DNA from 3 places in the Citrobacter werkmanii genome. Region 2 is predicted to be linked to each of the others. Evidence: predicted binding sites of a transcription regulator. Region 2 holds the regulator's gene; each other region holds the start of a gene.
The links. Region 2 encodes PurR, which represses purine synthesis genes. Its sites were predicted from a motif close to CANGCAAACGTTTGCNTG; they were not measured.
Positions count from the first base shown of each region.

Region 1: pyrD (quinone-dependent dihydroorotate dehydrogenase) is a predicted target of PurR. The motif match lies at 2,138-2,155, and genes of this name have one in related genera.
Region 3: gcvT (glycine cleavage system aminomethyltransferase GcvT) is a predicted target of PurR. The motif match lies at 2,322-2,339, and genes of this name have one in related genera.

Region 1 is NZ_CP044101.1:2,053,378-2,057,607, forward strand. Features, by position in the region: gene ssuD (FMNH2-dependent alkanesulfonate monooxygenase) at 1-458, opposite strand, end outside; gene FOB24_RS10375 (sulfonate ABC transporter substrate-binding protein) at 455-1,429, opposite strand; gene ssuE (NADPH-dependent FMN reductase) at 1,422-1,997, opposite strand; gene pyrD (quinone-dependent dihydroorotate dehydrogenase) at 2,240-3,250, shown strand; gene zapC (cell division protein ZapC) at 3,416-3,958, shown strand; gene FOB24_RS10395 (YcbX family protein) at 3,955-4,230, opposite strand, start outside.
Region 2 is NZ_CP044101.1:2,484,604-2,488,833, reverse strand. Features, by position in the region: gene FOB24_RS12595 (MFS transporter) at 1-641, opposite strand, end outside; gene cydH (cytochrome bd-I accessory subunit CydH) at 817-906, opposite strand; gene purR (HTH-type transcriptional repressor PurR) at 1,204-2,229, shown strand; gene punR (DNA-binding transcriptional activator PunR) at 2,226-3,158, opposite strand; gene punC (purine nucleoside transporter PunC) at 3,272-4,230, shown strand, end outside.
Region 3 is NZ_CP044101.1:4,239,850-4,244,079, reverse strand. Features, by position in the region: gene ubiH (2-octaprenyl-6-methoxyphenyl hydroxylase) at 1-693, shown strand, start outside; gene ubiI (FAD-dependent 2-octaprenylphenol hydroxylase) at 775-1,977, shown strand; gene gcvT (glycine cleavage system aminomethyltransferase GcvT) at 2,430-3,524, shown strand; gene gcvH (glycine cleavage system protein GcvH) at 3,549-3,938, shown strand; gene gcvP (aminomethyl-transferring glycine dehydrogenase) at 4,101-4,230, shown strand, end outside.

The DNA of each region.
Region 1 (4,230 bases), 430 kb from region 2:
TTGCCGTTGAAATCCACCGTTTCCCCCTGTAACAGCCGACGCCAGATCTGGGTGAATTCAGCAGAAGCTTCATAGCGCTCGGTGTGATCAAGAAACACGCCGTCGCCAGCCAGCTCCTGTGGATCGCTGCCGGTCACCAGGTTAAACAGCGCCCGGCCGTTAGAGAGTCTGTCGAGCGTTGCAGCCTGGCGTGCGGCAACCGTTGGCGAGGTTACGCTTGGACGCAGCGCGACCAAAAACTTGAGCCGCTGAGTAACAGGGATCATGGAGGCGGCTACCAGCCAGGCATCTTCACAGGAGCGACCGGTTGGGATCAACACGCCGGTAAATCCCAGGCGATCGGCAGCCTGCGCGATTTGCTGCAGATAACTGTGATCGACCGGACGCGAGCCTTCTTCCGTCCCCAGATAGTGGCCATCCCCGTGGGTGGGTAAAAACCAGAACATGTTCAGACTCATAATTTTGCTCCTGTCTGCTGAGTGGGTTGCCAGATACGCTGGCGAATATCGATTTTTTTCGGCACCAGACGATTGTCATAAAACAGATCGGCGGTTTGTTGTTGCAGGGCGGCAACCGAGGCGCTGACGGGTGAGATGGTCGTTGGCGGCCGGTGATCAAGATAAGACGCAATCACCGGCTCTGGCAGTCCCATGGTTTTGGCCAGCAGGGTAATACTTTGCTGGCGCTGGCTGAGAGTTAACGCATCAGCCTGGCTAAAGGTATCCAGCACGCCAAGAACAAACGCGCCATTTTTCTCGGCATAAGGACGCGCGGCGAGATAAAAGGAGCCGGTCTGTTTGAGGTCTGAGCCATCTTTTAGCACGCGCACATCACCCTGCAGCAACGCGGCGGAATAGTAAGGATCCCAGATAGCCCACGCATCAACGTTACCTTGCTGGAAGGCTGCTCTGGCATCTGCGGGTGTCAGATATGTTGGTTGAATATCGGTAAATTTCAGCCCGGCCTGTTGTAAGGCTCGCAGCAGTAAATTGTGGGCGCTGGAACCTTTCTGGAAGGCGACTTTATGCCCTTTGAGCTGCGCAACGCTCTGGATCGGGCTGTTTTTGGGCACCAGAATCACTTCGGCTTTTGGTTTGGGCGGCTCGACGCCAACGTAAACCAGATCGGCTCCGGCGGCCTGGGCGAAAATCGGCGGAATGTCACCGGTACTGCCGAGATCGATACTGCCAATATTGAGTGCTTCCAGCATTTGCGGCCCTGCCGGAAACTCAATCCACGAGATTTTGGTCTGTGGGTAGCGTTTCTCCAGTAACTGATGGCTTTTTGCCAGCACCATACTGACGCTTCCTTTCTGGTAGCCTATGCGCAGCGCGTCTGGTGCAGACTCTGCGGCATGGACGAGCGTTGAAAGTGACAGCAATCCGGTCAACGCCAACCACGGCGTGTGACGCTTGAGCAGATTAAGCATGGGCGGCACCTCGCAGAGCATTCAATTGAGGAAGTTGGACATCACGACGATGCAACGCCAGCCAGAAGGTGTCGAGCGCATTGTCCAGACGCAGTTGCAGGTTGGGCGTAAACTGCGGTTTATGCTGATAATCAATGACCTGTGAATCATCAGCAAAAACACCGTGCAGGATTTCCTGGGCTTTTAACGCGCTCAGCACCGGCTTAAGCGCGTAATCAACGGCCAGTAAATGCGCCACGGTACCGCCTGTTGCCAGCGGCAAAACCACTTTTCCTTCCAGTGCGCGTTCGGGAAGCAGATCGAGCAACGTTTTCAACGCTCCGGAGTAAGCTGCTTTGTAGACCGGCGTTGCAACAATCAATCCGTCGGCGTCGTGCAGTTGTTCGACAAAGGTTTTCAGCGCCGGGCTGTCGAAGCGCGCATAAATCAGGTCTTCTGGGGCAAAGTTGTGCAGATTCCAGTGACAGACTTCAACATCCTGGTCGTTCAGTTTTTCCCGGGCGTATTCCAGTAAGGCGCTGGAGCGAGAGGGGAAGCGTGGGCTTCCCGCCAGAGTAATGACGCGCATAATTTCAATCTCCACTTATAACTAATTGTTCGCTTTTATTTAACATTGATAACAATTTGTGCAGTCTGGCAGAGAGATTTTGTTTATCGAAATGATTTATACGGGATAGAAAAGTTGAAAAATGAATAAAACGGCAGAAGCAGGAAAACGATTGCTATTTATTGCCGCAGGTCAATTCCCTTTTTGCTCGCGATCGCACATAATACGCCCCCGGTTTGCACACCGGGAATCCAGGAGAGTTCATGTACTACCCCTTCGTTCGTAAAGCCCTTTTCCAGCTCGATCCTGAGCGCGCTCATGAATTGACATTCCAGCAGTTACGTCGCATTACCGGCACGCCGCTCGAAGCGCTTGTCCGCCAGAAAGTACCCGCAAAACCGGTTACCTGTATGGGGCTGACGTTTAAAAATCCGCTCGGGCTTGCTGCCGGACTGGATAAAGACGGGGAGTGCATTGATGCGCTCGGTGCGATGGGATTCGGTTCAATTGAAATTGGTACCGTGACGCCACGCCCTCAGCCCGGGAACGATAAACCACGTCTGTTCCGTCTGGTGGATGCGGAAGGTTTGATCAACCGCATGGGATTCAATAACCTGGGTGTTGATAACCTGGTAGAGAACGTTAAGAAATCACATTTTGACGGCATTCTCGGCATTAATATTGGTAAGAATAAAGATACTCCGGTAGAAAACGGCAAAGATGACTATCTGATTTGTATGGAAAAAGTCTATGCTTATGCCGGTTATATCGCGATTAATATCTCTTCACCGAATACGCCGGGATTACGCACGCTGCAATACGGTGAAGCGCTGGATGATCTGCTGACGGCAATTAAAAATAAGCAAAACGATCTGCAAGCGATCCACCATAAATATGTTCCGGTGGCCGTAAAGATCGCGCCGGATCTTTCCGTCGAAGAACTGATCCAGGTTGCCGACAGTTTAGTTCGGCATAATATTGATGGTGTAATTGCAACTAACACCACTCTCGATCGTTCTCTCGTACAGGGAATGAAAAATTGCGATCAAATGGGGGGACTGAGCGGTCGTCCGTTACAATTAAAAAGTACAGAAATTATTCGCCAGTTGTCTCAGGAATTAAATGGTCAGTTACCGATTATTGGCGTTGGCGGTATTGACTCGGTGATTGCCGCGCGCGAGAAAATAGCCGCCGGCGCAACCCTCGTACAGATTTATTCGGGCTTTATTTTTAAAGGCCCGCCGTTGATTAAAGAAATCGTCACCAATATCTGAATGCTACCATAATCACAATCCAGGGCTTTATTTCTAGCCCTGGTTGTTTTATATTCCTTTACTGTTGCTTATTTAAACATTCTGAGCTTTTATTATTAGGGCAATAAACGAAGCGGCAAAAGGATACTGTCGTAACGGCGATGATTAAGGAAAGGAGAGAAACTGATGCGAATTAAACCCGACGATAACTGGCGCTGGTATTATGATGAAGAGCACGATCGTATGATGCTCGATTTAGCCAATGGTATGTTATTCCGTTCGCGTTTTGCTCGTAAAATGCTCACGCCTGATGCCTTTACTCCTTCCGGATTTTGCGTTGATGACGCCGCGCTTTATTTTTCCTTTGAAGAAAAATGCCGCTATCTGGATTTAGCGAAAGAACAAAAAGCGGAACTGGTGCTCAATGCGCTGGTGGCTATTCGTTATCTTAAGCCGCAGATGCCAAAAAGTTGGCACTTTGTCGCCCACGGCATTAACTGGACGCCAGTGCCAGGGGACGCTGCCTGTGTCGATTTAAGCGATACCGATGAACAGGTAAACCTGTTAGTGGTTGAGCCGGGTGAAAACGCCGCGCTTTGTCTGCTGGCGCAACCGGGCGTGGTGATTGCCGGACGCACCATGCAGCTTGGCGACGCAATTAAAATCATGAATGACAGACTGAAACCGCAGACAATTGTTGACAGTTTCAGCCTTGAGCAGGCGGTTTAACTTTCCAGCCTGATTGCCGTTTTGGGCACACAACTGCAGCACAGAATTGTCCCGTCATCTCCCATCGCTGATTTTTTCAGCGGGCTCACTTCGCCTTCTACCAACCGAATTCGACAGCATCCGCAAATTCCCGCCCGACATGAGTAGGGAACCCGGATACCCTGGTTTTCCAGCTGTTCAAGCAATACCTGCTGATTATTTCCGCGAAAGGTCTGTCCCTGCCACTCGATAAGCACCGTGGCATCGGGTTGTTGCACCGGGGCAGTATCATC
Region 2 (4,230 bases):
GCGCCCAGCACAGTGGTCAGCAGAGCCGACAGCACCTGTGGGCGCATAAGTACCGCCAGTTCGCTGCGGACATCAGGGCGCGCTCCTGCCCCACCTTTCGGTAATGAGAAGAACAGGCTGACCATAGCGATGACGCCCAGACCCGCCGTCGCCATAAACGACATCCGCCAGCCGATTGTCTCACCAAGCCACGTCGCCGCGGGAACACCGCCAATATTGGCAATCGTTAACCCCATAAACATGGTTGCCACGGCACTGGCTTGCTTATGTTTAGGTACCACGCTTGCGGCGACCACAGAGCCGAGACCAAAAAAGGCGCCGTGATTAAGACTGGTCAAAATACGTGACAGCATCAGCGTGGTGTAATCCGGCGAGATAGCGGAAAGCACGTTGCCCAGCGTGAAAATAGCCATCAGGAATATCAGCGCATTACGTCGCGCGCGATGGGACAGCAGCAGTGTCATCAGCGGAGCCCCCACCATCACGCCAACCGCATACGCGCTAATCAGCATCCCGGCCGCGGGAATCGAGACATCCACCCCTTTGGCAATCACGGGCAATAATCCCATTGGCGAAAATTCGGTGGTGCCAATGCCAAACGCGCCAATCGCCAGCGCCAGTAAGGGATAATTGATTTTCATATATCGACTCCGTAACGTCGAGCCGTGGCGCGACATAAAATAAGAGTCAAAAGCATGACATTGATCGCAAAATTAATAAAGTTAACAAAATTGCAAAAGACTTTTGCTTATTCGCAAACAATAGAGGGGGAATAGATGCGGAAAGGATGAGGGAGAGCTAACTCCCTCGGGGAAATCAATGCAGCGCTGCGGTCAGGCCACCCGCGACGATCAAACCCAGAACAATAATGGTAGTCACTAACGAAAATTTCAGATCGGTGCTCATCAAGTTTTCTCCTTTTTATTCCCACACAAAAAGTGATATTGCGCATTTTTACACACTTGAAAGCAAAAATCTCTCACGATTTATATTGATAACTGCTTTTAACTCTTCCCCTTTTCGTTAAGATCAGACAAAATTCCACGCTTACTTGATTAGCGTACCGGCCATTGACCCCTTCCTGACGTTCCGTGTCGTTTTCCCGGCGTGCCGCAACCCCTACGTTGCGTTAAGGGTGTGTGAAGGCAAACGTTTACCTGGAGTATTCTCAGGAGCTTAGGATATGGTCTGGAGTGAGATGTAATGGCAACAATTAAAGATGTAGCGAAGCGAGCAAACGTTTCCACTACAACCGTATCACACGTAATTAACAAGACGCGCTTTGTCGCGGAAGAAACGCGTAATGCGGTTTGGGCGGCGATCAAAGAGCTGCACTATTCTCCAAGCGCAGTTGCACGCAGCCTGAAGGTGAATCACACCAAGTCTATCGGCTTGCTGGCGACCAGCAGCGAAGCGGCCTATTTCGCCGAAATTATCGAAGCCGTTGAGAAAAACTGTTTCCAGAAAGGCTATACCCTGATTCTGGGCAACGCATGGAACAGTCTTGAAAAGCAGCAGGCCTATCTGTCGATGATGGCGCAAAAGCGCGTTGATGGTCTGTTAGTGATGTGTTCTGAGTATCCGGAATCGCTGCTTTCGATGCTCGAAGAGTATCGCCATATTCCGATGGTTGTCATGGACTGGGGCGAAGCTAAAGCTGATTTTACCGATACGGTCATTGATAACGCTTTCGAGGGCGGTTACATGGCGGGTCGGTATCTGATAGAACGCGGCCATCGCGAGATTGGCGCGATCCCGGGCCCGATGGAGCGGAATACCGGGGCCGGTCGTCTGGCTGGCTTTATGAAAGCGATGGAAGAAGCGCTGATTAAGGTTCCCGAAAACTGGATTGTACAGGGCGATTTTGAACCTGAATCCGGTTATCGCGCCATGCAGCAAATTCTTTCACAGTCGCATCGTCCGACCGCCGTCTTCTGCGGTGGCGATATCATGGCGATGGGCGCGCTGTGCGCCGCTGATGAGATGGGACTGCGCGTACCGCAGGATGTCTCGCTCATCGGTTATGATAACGTGCGCAACGCCCGCTTCTTCACGCCAGCGCTAACCACCATTCACCAGCCTAAGGATTCACTGGGTGAAACGGCCTTTAATATGCTGTTAGACCGCATCGTGAATAAACGCGAAGAGTCGCAGTCTATCGAGGTTCATCCGCGCCTGGTAGAACGCCGCTCCGTTGCTGACGGTCCATTCCGCGATTATCGTCGTTAAGCCTGTTGTGCGGGGGCCTCATCTGGCTCCCGCAACCATTCTTTATTCAGCGTTTCGCTATCACCTAAATAGTCCAGCAACCAGCTCAGTGCTGGCGAGGTATCGTTCTGTTGCCATGTCAGACAACACGCGGCATCAGGAAAGGGATTCTCCAACTGCAGCGACACCCATTTACCGCTATCAATCCACGGCTTGGCAAAATGTGTTGGTACCATGCCTACACACAATCCCGCAGATAAACAGGTTGCGGAAGATTCCCAGTCAGGCACCACAACGCGCTTTTGGTTGTCCAGTAACCAGGTTATACGCTTCGGCAATGTACGCGAGGTATCTTCGCGCACCAGTGACGGCCAGTTGCGCAACGTATCATCGCTTAGCGGCCCCGACATTGACGCCAGCGGATGATGGCTGGCCACCACGCAGCTCCAGCTCAGCATGCCCATGTCGCGGAAGGTATAGCGCCCCCCTACCGGAATGGCCTGTGTGGCGCCAATAGCCAGCTCCACACGCCCATCGGAAAGCGCATCCCAGACACCATTAAAGACTTCCTGAAAAACCAGCAGTTCCACATCATCAAAGTGGCGATAGAAATCCACAATCATCTGCCGGGTACGTTCGGGACGGACAATGTTATCTACCGCGATTGCCAGTTGTCCTCGCCAGCCGTTGGCGATTTGTTGACATTGCTGACGAGTGATCTGCATTTTTTTGATAACAGAGCGCCCTTCTTTTAAAAACCACGCGCCGGCAGGCGTTAATTCCACATCGCGATGGCGTCGCTCAAAAAGCGGTACAGCCAGCCACTCCTCCAGTTGGCGCACGGTGTAGCTTACCGCCGAAGGTACGCGGTGTAACTCCTGCGCGGCTGAACTGAAACTGCCGTTGCGCGCAACCGCATCAACCACTTCAAGTGAATATTCCGACCACATATTCTGCCTACAAAAAATTTGAAATCAGTAAGCAAATATTAGCGTTTCACAGCGTGAATTTCACTCACTACACTCAGCGGCATTGTTCTATTGCTAAAAAAAGAGAAATGATGATGCAACCTGGGAAAGGTTTTTTAGTCTGGTTGGCGGGCCTTAGCGTGCTCGGCTTTCTGGCGACGGATATGTATCTGCCCGCCTTTGCCGCGATTCAGTCCGATCTGCAAACACCTGCATCTGCCGTCAGCGCCAGCCTAAGTTTATTTTTAGCGGGTTTCGCCGTCGCACAACTACTGTGGGGACCGCTCTCAGACCGCTATGGCCGTAAACCGATTTTACTGTTGGGTTTATCTATTTTTGCGCTGGGTAGTCTGGGTATGCTGTGGGTTGAAAACGCCACTGGTTTGCTGGCGCTACGCTTTATTCAGGCCGTTGGCGTCTGTGCCGCGTCGGTTATCTGGCAGGCGCTGGTTACAGACTATTACCCTTCACAAAAAGTAAACCGCATCTTTGCCACCATTATGCCGCTGGTCGGGTTATCACCGGCTCTCGCGCCGTTATTGGGCAGCTGGATTCTGGTCCATTTATCCTGGCAGGCCATTTTCGCCACCCTGTTTGCTATTACCCTGATTCTGATGCTTCCGGCCCTGCGTTTAAAACCGACGGTTAAAGCACGCGACGACAGCCAGGATAAACTGACTTTCGCCACACTGTTGCGCTCGAAAGCTTATCGTGGAAACGTACTGATTTATGCCGCCTGCTCCGCAAGCTTTTTCGCATGGCTGACGGGTTCACCGTTTATCCTTAGCGAAATGGGCTACAGCCCGGCAGTGATTGGCCTGAGCTATGTTCCGCAAACTATCGCCTTCTTAATTGGTGGTTACGGTTGCCGTGCGGCGCTGCAAAAATGGCAAGGTCGTCAGATGCTGCCATGGTTACTGATTCTTTATGCCATCAGCGTTGTTGCCACCTGGGCTACCGGCTTTATTCATCATGTTGCGCTGGCTGAAATTCTGATCCCATTCTGCGTAATGGCGATTGCCAACGGCGCAATCTATCCTATCGTTGTCGCTCA
Region 3 (4,230 bases), 1.8 Mb from region 2:
GGTACACGTTCCGCGCTGGCTACCGCCTGCGGCGTGGACTGGCTGCAGCAGCCTTATGAACAACTGGCGGTAATCGCCAATGTCTCGACCTCCGTTCCCCACGATGGGCGCGCGTTTGAACGTTTCACGCAGCATGGCCCGCTGGCAATGCTCCCGATGTCTGATGGTCGCTGCTCGCTGGTGTGGTGCCATTCGCTGGATCAGCGCGATGAGATCATGGCCTGGTCCGACGAACGGTTTTGCCGTGAATTGCAAACCGCGTTTGGCTGGCGGCTGGGACGTATTACCCAGACCGGTAAACGCAGCGCTTATCCGCTGTCATTAACCACTGCGCTGAAGGCGATTACCCATCGTACCGTGCTGGTGGGGAACGCCGCTCAGACGCTACATCCCATTGCCGGACAAGGTTTCAACCTTGGTCTGCGCGACGTAATGAGCCTGGCTGAGACGTTAACTCAGGCGCAAAACTGCGCGGAAGATATTGGTGATTACGCAGTGCTGGCACGCTATCAGCAACGTCGTGAGCGCGATCGCGAAACGACAATTGGCGTAACCAACAATCTGGTGTATCTGTTTGCCAACCGCTGGGCCCCGCTGGTTGTTGGGCGAAATGCCGGGCTGATGGCGATGGAGTTATTCACACCCGCGCGCGATGCGCTGGCGGAGCGGACCCTGGGTTGGGTTGCGCGATAAATATGGCCTGTAAGCCGGATGGCGGCGTAAATGCCTTATCCGGCCTACGGTTTTGATTGTTCCGGTTTCCAGGAGTAAACAGTGCAAAGTGTTGATGTAGCAATTGTCGGTGGCGGCATGGTGGGACTGGCGGTTGCCTGCGGCTTGCAGGGCAGCGGGTTACGCGTTGCGGTGTTAGAACAACATGTTCCGCAGTCGTTGGCGGTGGATGCACCTCCTCAGCTTCGCGTGTCGGCAATCAATGCCGCCAGTGAAAAACTGCTTACTCGTTTGGGCGTCTGGTCAGATATCGCTGCCCGTCGCGCGTGCTGCTATCACGGTATGGAAGTCTGGGACAAAGACAGCTTCGGGCGCATTGAGTTTGACGACCAGAGCATGGGCTACAGCCATTTGGGCCACATCGTCGAAAACGCAGAGATCCATTACGCGCTATGGCAAAAGGCGCAGCGTTCGCCGGATATTACGCTGCTGGCGCCCGCTGAAATACAGCAGGTAGCCTGGGGGGAGAACGAGGCATTTCTGACTCTGAAAGAGGGCACTATGCTGACGGCTCGCCTGGTGATCGGCGCGGATGGCGCTAACTCCTGGCTGCGTAATAAAGCAGACATTCCGCTCACCTTCTGGGATTACCGTCATCATGCGCTGGTGGCGACGATCCGTACGCAGGAAGCTCACGGCGCGGTTGCGCGCCAGGCGTTTCACGGCGAGGGTATCCTGGCATTCCTGCCGCTCAGTGACCCGCATCTGTGCTCTATCGTCTGGTCACTTTCTCCGCAGGAAGCCGAACGCATGCAGCAGGCAAGCGTTGATGAGTTTAATCAGGCGCTGAATATCGCTTTTGATAACCGTCTGGGCCTGTGCAACGTTGAAAGCGAACGGCAGACGTTTCCGCTAACGGGACGCTATGCTCGTCAGTTCGCCGCCCATCGTCTGGCGCTGGTGGGGGATGCGGCGCATACCATCCATCCGTTGGCGGGCCAGGGGGTTAACCTCGGCTTTATGGATGCGGCAGAGCTTATCGATGAGCTTAAGCGGCTACAACGTCAGGGCAAAGATATTGGCCAGTATCTCTATTTGCGTCGTTATGAGCGCAGCCGTAAGCACAGCGCAGCAATGATGCTGGCCGGTATGCAGGGCTTCCGTGAACTGTTTGCCGGCGAGAATCCGGCGAAAAAACTGCTGCGTGATATTGGTCTGAAACTGGCCGATACCCTTCCGGGTGTAAAACCGCAGCTCATCCGTCAGGCGATGGGGCTGAACGATCTTCCCGAGTGGCTACGCTAGCGTCCGTAAGGACAATCTTAAGAGTTTGAGACCCGTCACATTTTCCTCTCCCGGCCCTCGCGCCGGGATGCTTCTCTCATTTGAAATAATCTAATTCCACACCTTTTTTCGCATTAGTTTTTTTAATATCACGTTTTTTTCATAACGCCATTTTTGACATTTTTTCCATATTTAATGTGGCTTGATGCTGATTTTTTCTTCTCTTTCCTGTTTGTTGTTCTGATTTTTTGGCGTGCTTGTGGGTTTATATTCTGTCGTCGATCTGGCCATTTTTTGCCATAAGCTAATGTGATAGCTAATTTTGCCTTATGGTTTAGCGTCTGTTTCGGTGGTAAGTTCAGGACAAAGAGAACGTTTGCGTCGTAGCCCCTGGAGCGGCTGCGGTGCTGGGTTTCGTGGCGAAAATTTCACCGCGAAAGAGTTGGTAGCCCCGCTTATTCAACGAGGAAAAGATGGCTCAACAGACTCCTTTGTACGAACAACACACGCTATGTGGCGCGCGCATGGTAGATTTCCATGGCTGGATGATGCCACTGCATTACGGTTCTCAGCTCGATGAACACCATGCTGTTCGCACCGATGCCGGTATGTTTGATGTGTCGCATATGACCATCGTCGACCTGCGCGGCAGCCGCACCCGGGAGTTCTTGCGTTATCTGCTGGCAAACGACGTTGCGAAGCTAACGAAGACGGGTAAAGCCCTCTACTCCGGTATGCTTAACGCATCGGGCGGTGTGATAGATGACCTGATTGTCTATTACTTCACTGAAGATTTCTTCCGCCTCGTTGTAAACTCCGCCACCCGCGAAAAAGACCTCTCCTGGATTACCCAACACGCTGAACCCTACGCCATCGACATCACCGTTCGTGACGACCTGTCTCTGATTGCGGTGCAGGGGCCAAACGCGCAGGAAAAAGCAGCCACGTTGTTTACTGACGAACAGCGCCATGCGGTAGAAGGTATGAAGCCGTTCTTCGGCGTTCAGGCGGGTGATTTGTTTATCGCAACCACCGGTTATACCGGCGAAGCAGGCTATGAAATCGCCATGCCGAATGAAAAAGCGGCTGATTTCTGGCGTGCGCTGGTACAAGCAGGCGTCAAACCTTGCGGTCTGGGCGCGCGTGACACGCTGCGTCTGGAAGCGGGTATGAACCTGTATGGTCAGGAGATGGACGAAGGGATTTCTCCGCTGGAAGCCAACATGGGTTGGACCATTGCGTGGGAACCTGCCGACCGCGACTTTATTGGTCGTGAAGCACTGGAAATGCAGCGCGACAAAGGCCATGAACAGCTGGTCGGACTGGTGATGACCGAGAAGGGCGTGCTGCGTAATGAACTGCCAGTCCGTTTCACTGACACTTCCGGTAACCAACATGAAGGCATTATCACCAGCGGAACATTCTCCCCAACCCTGGGCTACAGCATCGCGCTGGCGCGTGTCCCTGCGGGTATCGGTGAGACAGCGATCGTGCAGATCCGTAACCGCGAAATGCCAGTAAAAGTCACTAAACCTGTTTTTGTGCGTAACGGCAAAGCCGTCGCGTGATTCATCCTTTTTGGAGATTGATTGATGAGCAACGTACCTGCAGAACTGAAATACAGCAAAGAACACGAATGGCTGCGCAAAGAAGCTGACGGCTCTTACACCGTTGGTATCACCGAACATGCTCAGGAGCTGTTGGGTGACATGGTTTTCGTAGACCTGCCAGAAGTTGGCGCGACCGTCAGCGCGGGCGATGACTGCGCCGTTGCGGAATCCGTAAAAGCGGCTTCTGATATTTATGCGCCAGTAAGCGGTGAGATTGTCGCGGTTAACGACGCGCTCAGCGACTCCCCGGAACTGGTTAACAGCGAACCGTATGCCGGTGGCTGGATCTTCAAAATCAAAGCCAGCGATGAAAGCGAAATCGAATCGCTGCTGGATGCCACTGCGTACGAAGCATTGTTAGAAGACGAATAATGTTGTGCCGGATGGCGCTAATGCTTATCCGGCCTACTCACTGCAACGCGAATTATTTTGCGTATTCGTTTTCGCACGCGTAGGCCCGGTAAGCGTCAGCGCCACCGGGCAATTGAGTTAGAGACAATCACGATTCACTGCACGTTTCAGGAACCATCGCCCATGACACAGACGTTAAGCCAGCTTGAAAACAGCGGCGCTTTCATTGAACGCCACATCGGACCGGACGCCGCGCAGCAGCAAGAGATGCTGAATGCGGTTGGCGCCGAGTCGTTAAACGCGCTGATCGGCC